2 linked regions of the Lysinibacter sp. HNR genome follow. The protein of the gene in region 1 interacts with the protein of each later gene in a pairwise test. Links are inferred from orthologs where the notes say so. Each region holds a gene or a part of one and is shown in the gene's direction. Other genes may lie near its edges. The genes, in order: FrondiHNR_RS01910 and FrondiHNR_RS10630.

Region 1 (3,290 bases):
CGATCAGACACCTGCCTAATACTGTGCGGACCCCCCACAAACGCGATACGTCTGCACCCAATCTCTACCAGGTGTTTCACCGCCAAATATCCGCCGGCAACATCGTCAACCGATACGGAGGATACCCCGTGTTCGGCACCGCTGCGATCAACAAGAACAACGGCGGTCCCGCGACGGCGCATGAGTTCGATGCGGTCGCCAACATCTCCCCGCGGCGAGAGAAGCACACCCTGAACTCGCTGCTCAACAAAAAGATCGAGGTACGCTTCCTCGCGAGATTCGTTTTCGTCCGAGTTTCCCAACAGCACCGTGAGATCGTGCTCGGCGGCGCGATCTTCCGCTCCGCGGGCAACATCGGTAAAAAACGGATTGGCCACATCCAGCACCACAAGCCCAATGCTTCGGCTGCGGCCTTCCCGAAGCTGCCTGGCCGCATCGTTTCGCACAAACCCAAGGGCCTCTATAGCGTCGTGAACCCGACGCGCGGTTTCTTGGTTCACCTTACCGGGTCGATTAAGTACGTTGGATACCGTACCCACAGATACCCCCGCGCGAGCAGCAACATCTTTGACACTGGCGGCCACCATAATCTCCCATTTCTTCATGTCTGTTCAGGTCATTCGTATAATAAATTCATCCTATAACTTGACGAACGCCTCAGTCTGACCCTACGATCGAAAAGATCGCATAATTGAAACGATTCACAAGCACGATTTCACTGAGCACCAAAGGTCTTTGCCAATGTCGTCACCCACCGTATCCCCACCGGCACTTGAGCTGCGCGAGGTAGCCAAGTCTTTTGGCTCCGTCGTTGCACTCCGCTCGGGAAATATTGTCGTTGATGCGGGAAGCATCCATGCGCTCGTAGGCGAAAACGGTGCGGGCAAATCCACCCTCGTAAAAATCGTTGCGGGTCTCTATCAGCGAGACGAGGGAGTCTTCCGCCTCTCGGGTCGAGATGCCTCCTTCAAGACAACCGCCGACTCAAAAGCCGCGGGCGTGGCCGTCATCTACCAGGAGCCCACGCTCTTCCCCGACCTCTCCGTCACCGAAAATATTTTTATGGGCCGCCAACCCACCAACAGGTTTGGTCGGATCGATCGGCGAGCGATGCGGGAGGAAGCAATTGAGATATTCGAACGTCTCGGGGTGCGCATAGACCCGGATCGCCTGGCAGACGGCCTCTCGATAGCCGACCAACAGATCATCGAGATCGCCAAAGCAATATCCCTGAAGGCAACCGTACTCATCATGGATGAGCCCACCGCGGCACTCTCCGGCGTTGAGGCAGAACGGCTCTTTGCCGTGGCCCGCAGCCTGCGCGACGAGGGCCGGGCGCTCGTCTTCATCTCGCACCGCTTCGACGAGGTTTTTGACCTCTGCGACATCATCACGGTCATGCGCGACGGCGAATACATTTCCACCGTCGAAACCGCACACACCAGTGTCGAAGAAATCGTACGCCTCATGGTGGGTCGCGACGTGACCGATCTCTTCCCCAAGGAGGAGGTCGAGGCCGGAGACACGCTTCTCCAGGTGCAGGGCCTCACCTCGGCTGGAATGTTTGAAGACATCTCCTTCAGCGTCAGGGCGGGAGAAATCGTCGGGCTCGCCGGGCTGGTTGGCGCCGGTCGCAGCGAGGTCGCACGCGCCGTCTTTGGGGTGGATAACTACGATCGCGGAACCGTAGCGCTTCGGGGAACCACACTCAAAAAGCACAGCGTGACGGACGCGATGCGCGCAGGTCTCGCCCTCATCCCCGAAGACCGCCGCAAACAGGGCCTTGTGCTTGACTTCCCCGTGGGTCGCAACATCACCCTCGCCATCCGCAACAGGCTTGCCTCCCGAGGCATCCTCACCGCCCACGCCGAAAACAAGACCGCCGACGGGTGGGCCAGCACGCTCCAGGTGAAAACCGCCGCACTCTCCACCCGAGCGGGCACCCTCTCGGGTGGAAACCAACAAAAAGTTGTTATCGCTAAGTGGCTTGCTACCCAGCCACACCTGCTCATCATCGACGAGCCCACCCGCGGAATCGACGTGGGAACAAAGTCAGAGGTGCACCGCCTCCTCAGCAAGCTCGCGGGTGAGGGCATGGGCATCCTCATGATCTCCTCCGAGCTTCCCGAGGTGCTGGGCATGGCCGACCGCGTGCTTGTCATGCGCGAGGGACGCCTCACCGCAGAACTCAGCCGTGACGAGGCAACCGCCGAGACTGTCATGCTTGCGGCGACACAGAGCGCCGGAGACATGCGCACTGGGGAGACGCAAAACCCCCAGGACTCAAACACCAAGAGCCTACAAAGCTTCGAAGATGCGCAGAGCATCAGCAACACGCCAACCGCAGCACATACCCAGAGTCCGGAGGAAAAACGGTGACCAGCCCCACCCCCCTCACCGACACATCAGCACGTTCGGGTTCAACACGCCCCCGGCCAGAACATCGCAAAACCGGGTCACACCCGGCGGGACAGGTCCTCGGGTCCGTCTTTAAACGGCGCGAGACCAGCATCATCATCGCGATTCTAGTTGTTGTTGCCGCTGCCACCACCGTGAACGACCAGTTCCTCTTCTCACCCGACGGTTTCCGCAACCTGCTGCTCAACCCCTCGATCTACATCCTGCTCTCGGTGGGGGTTGCCGTGGTGATCATCACCCGCAGCGTTGACCTCTCGGTTAGCTCAATCCTGGGACTCACCGCCTACCTCACGGGTCGACTCTTCATCGACATCCCGGGAATCCCGATCGCCGCGGTGCTCCTCGCCGGTATCCTCGGCGGTGGCTTTCTCGGGCTGATCAACGGCGCACTCGTGGCCTACGCTCGTGTACCCGCTATGGTTATCACCCTCGGCACGATGTATGCCTACCGCGGCATCAACGTTGCCTGGGCCGGAAGTAACAGGATCAACCCGCAGGATATGCCCCGCGACTTCACCTCGCTCGGAACCGCACAGATCCTCTCCATCCCCGTGCTCACCATCATCTCAATCGTCGCGGTTGCCCTCCTCGCCTGGTACATGAAAAATACCCGGGGCGGACGAGAGTTCTACGCGCTCGGTTCAGAACCGGAGGCCGCGGAACTCTACGGCCTCAACGTAATCAAGCGCAACCTTATCGCTTTCACCCTGAGCGGCGCCCTCGCTGGCCTGGCCGGAGTGCTCTACGCCGCGCGCTACGGAACCATCGACTCCGCCGCCGGCTTCGGAGTAGAACTCACCGCCATCGGCGGGGCGGTCATCGGCGGGGTCGCAATCTCCGGAGGTGTCGGAACCCTCTGGGGTGCCGCCTGC
Region 2 (3,322 bases), 1.9 Mb from region 1 along the record:
TCCACCAGGAGTTCAATCTCATGAACGACCTCACGGTGGCACAAAACATTTATATCGGCAGGGAACCGCGCGGTGCCGGATTCTTCGTGTCGGAAAAACGCCTGAACGAACAGGCCTCGCAGCTCTTCGGCCGCCTCCACCTCGACCTTGACCCCCGGCACCGCGTGGGAGAACTCACCGTTGCTCTCCAACAGATGGTCGAGATCGCCAAAGCGCTCTCGTTCAACGCTCGAATCCTCATCATGGACGAACCCACCGCCGCGCTCAACGACGCAGAGGTCAAAACGCTTTTCGAGCTTATCGCGCGTTTCAAAAGCCCCGAAACCGGGGTGATCTACATCTCTCACCGAATGGATGAGTTGAGCGAAATTTCCGACCGCATCACGGTTCTGCGAGACGGCAGCTACATTGACACGGTCAACACCGCCGAAACCGGGATGAAAACCGTGATCTCGCTCATGGTGGGCCGAGAGATCACGGGCGAGGTGCGGCCAGACCAGGCGGGGGAGGGGGCGACAACCCCCGAACCCGTTCTCGCCGTCAGCGGGCTCAGCACTAAGGCCCTTCTTCGAAACGTTAGCTTCGACCTGCGCCGGGGTGAAATACTTGGCCTGGCGGGGCTTATGGGGTCGGGTCGCACCGAGGTGGCCCGGGCCATCGTCGGGGCTGACCCGATCAAATCGGGCACGATCACCCTGCACGGAAAACCCGTTCGGATCGGAAACCCCGCGATCGCGGCCTCTCTCGGGATCGGCTACCTGTCTGAGGATCGCAAGGCCTTCGGCCTCCTCCTGGAACGAGACGTCTCCGAAAATATTGCGCTCAGCTCCCTCTCTTCGTTCAGCCGGATGGGCCTTGTGCGTTCCCGGGAGATCCGCCGGGCCGCAAGGGAATTGGTGGGCTCGCTCGCGATCAAAACACCGTCGATCACCCAGCAGGTGAAGAACCTCTCCGGGGGCAACCAGCAGAAGGTCGTGATCGCCAAGTGGCTGACAAAAGACTGCGACATTCTCATTTTTGATGAGCCAACGCGCGGTATCGATGTGGGCGCTAAAGAAGAAATCTATGCGCTACTGAACGAGCTGGTCGCGGGAGGAAAGTCGATCATCATGATCTCGTCTGAGCTGCCAGAGGTGCTGCGAATGTCGCACCGGATAGCGGTGATGAGCGAGGGAAGACTCACGGGCATCCTCGACAATCGAGAGGCAACGCAGGAAAACATTATGGAACTCGCCACGCGCGTCAGCGATGACAGGGGTGCGGGTTCACCGACAAACGACGAAGGAGTCCGCAGATGACAGCCGTAGAAACCCCTGCCCCGTCGGCCCTCGGAGGCCGATTCGCACACAAAATCCGCGGACAATTGCAGCAGCTTTTGGCCTTTGCCAGCCTGATTGCCATCGTGGTGTTTTTTGCGATTGCGAGCCCGCACTTTTTTACCACGTCTAATATCGTGAGCATCCTGGTCGCGGCTACCGTGACGGGAATCCTGGCGCTCGGCACCACGTTTGTGATCATCACCGGGGGAATCGACCTCTCCATCGGCACGGGCATGGTGCTCAGCGGTGTGATGACGGGGGTCTTTCTCACCTATTGGGGGTGGCCGCTGTGGGCCGGGGTGCTCGGGGCCGTCATGTTTGGCGCGCTGATCGGGTTTGTCAACGGGGTAAACGTGTCGATCCTGAAGATTCCGCCCTTCATCGCCACGCTCGCCATGATGCTTGTGGCAGCCGGTCTCTCGCTGGTGATCAGCGGAACCAAGCCGATCTACTTCACCGATACGCCCGGCTTCTCCTCCATCATGAACCTCTCGATCATTCCGGGTGCGCGCCTTCCCCTCGGTGTGGTCATCTTTCTCGGCATGATCGCGATCGCCGCGGTGCTACTCTCGTATACCGTGTTTGGGCGCTACACCTTCTCGATCGGAAGCAACGAGGCAGCCACAGCCCTCTCGGGTGTCAGCGTGGTTCGGTGGAAGGTGCTGATCTACACGGTTTCTGGCCTGTTCGTGGGTGTCGCCGGGGTGCTTTCCGCGTCGCGGTTGAGTTCGGCACAGCCCACGGGGGGAATGGGGCTCGAATTGGAGGCGATCGCGGCCGTCGTGATCGGCGGAACCTCGCTCCAGGGCGGAAAGGGTTCAATCGTGGGAACCGTGATCGGTGCCCTGATCATGGCCGTACTCACCAATGGTTTGCGCATCATGTCGATTCCGCAGGAATGGCAATCGGTTGCGGTTGGCGTGGTGATCTTGCTCGCGGTATACCTCGATATTTTGCGGCGGCGGGGTGCCTAGCGAGTTCCTCGCGGCGGATACCCAAAGACGGGGTGAGCCTTCGGTCTCATCACAAAACAACAGGAGAGTTCAGATGAAAATAACAAAGAAGTTTTTGACTCCGATAGCGCTGGCGGGAGCACTATTGGTTTCAACCGTGGGATGCACTGACGACGACGGTTCGGCCGGCGGCGGCAAGCCAACCATTGCCATCGTATCAAAGGGGTTTCAGCATCAATTTTGGCAAGCGGTGAAGCAGGGAGCGGAGCAGGCCGCGGCAGAGTTTAACGTCACCATCACGTTTGAGGGCCCGGACACGGAGTCGGATATTGACCAACAGATTCAGATGCTCCAGACCGCGCTCGATCGCAGACCTGCCGCCATCGGCTTTGCGGCGCTCGACAGCAGGGCCGCCGAACCGTTTTTGCAACAGGCAAAAGACGCCGGCATTCCGGTGATCGCCTTTGATTCTGGGGTAGACAGCAATATCCCCCTCACCACCGCATCGACCGATAACAGGGTGGCCGCGGCGGAGGCTGCGAAGCATATGGCCGATCTCATCGGCAACGAGGGCAAGGTGGCTCTTGTGATTCATGACCAAACCTCACTCACCGGAGTTGATAGGCGCGAGGGTTTTGTCGAGTACATCAAGAAGAATCATCCCAATATTGAGATTGTCGATATCCAATACGGCGGTGGCGATCAGGCCAAGTCTGCCGATCTAGCCAAAGCGATTCTCTCCGCAAACCCTGACCTCACGGGGATCTACGCGGGCAACGAGGGTTCCGCCGTCGGCGTGGTTCAGGCGGTAAGCGAGCTGGGCCGGGAGGGCGAGGTTTCCATCATCGGCTTTGACTCCGGGCACGCTCAGGTGAACACCATCAAGAGCGGCATCATGGCGGGAGCGGTCACGCAGAACCCGGTCGGTATCGGCTACGAAACGGTGAAGGCCGCGGTTGAGGCAATGAATGGCAAGACCCTACCCAAAAACATCGACACCGGGTTCTATTGGTATGACAAAACCAATCTGAGCGACCCAAAGATCGCCGC

Evidence for each region.
Region 2: the proteins of FrondiHNR_RS01910 (region 1) and FrondiHNR_RS10630 interact in binary tests that used the Escherichia coli proteins (3 or more experiments, as listed by UniProt). The link is inferred for Lysinibacter sp. HNR from one-to-one orthologs.

Annotation. Positions count from the first base shown.
Region 1 is NZ_CP121684.1:430,339-433,628, reverse strand. Bases 94-3,060 are described here. They hold FrondiHNR_RS01910 (sugar ABC transporter ATP-binding protein), read left to right. Parts: upstream 94-741; coding sequence 742-2,379; downstream 2,380-3,060. Other genes in these bases: FrondiHNR_RS01905 (ABC transporter permease), read left to right, coding at 2,511-3,060; FrondiHNR_RS01915 (LacI family DNA-binding transcriptional regulator), read right to left, coding at 94-605. Also shown: more of FrondiHNR_RS01915, read right to left, coding at 1-93; more of FrondiHNR_RS01905, read left to right, coding at 3,061-3,290. UniProt on the Escherichia coli protein: Part of the ABC transporter complex RbsABC involved in ribose import. Responsible for energy coupling to the transport system.
Region 2 is NZ_CP121684.1:2,319,541-2,322,862, forward strand. Bases 295-3,293 are described here. They hold FrondiHNR_RS10630 (ABC transporter permease), read left to right. Parts: upstream 295-1,294; coding sequence 1,295-2,293; downstream 2,294-3,293. Other genes in these bases: FrondiHNR_RS10625 (sugar ABC transporter ATP-binding protein), read left to right, coding at 295-1,298; FrondiHNR_RS10635 (ABC transporter substrate-binding protein), read left to right, coding at 2,367-3,293. Also shown: more of FrondiHNR_RS10625, read left to right, coding at 1-294; more of FrondiHNR_RS10635, read left to right, coding at 3,294-3,322. UniProt on the Escherichia coli protein: Part of the ABC transporter complex RbsABC involved in ribose import.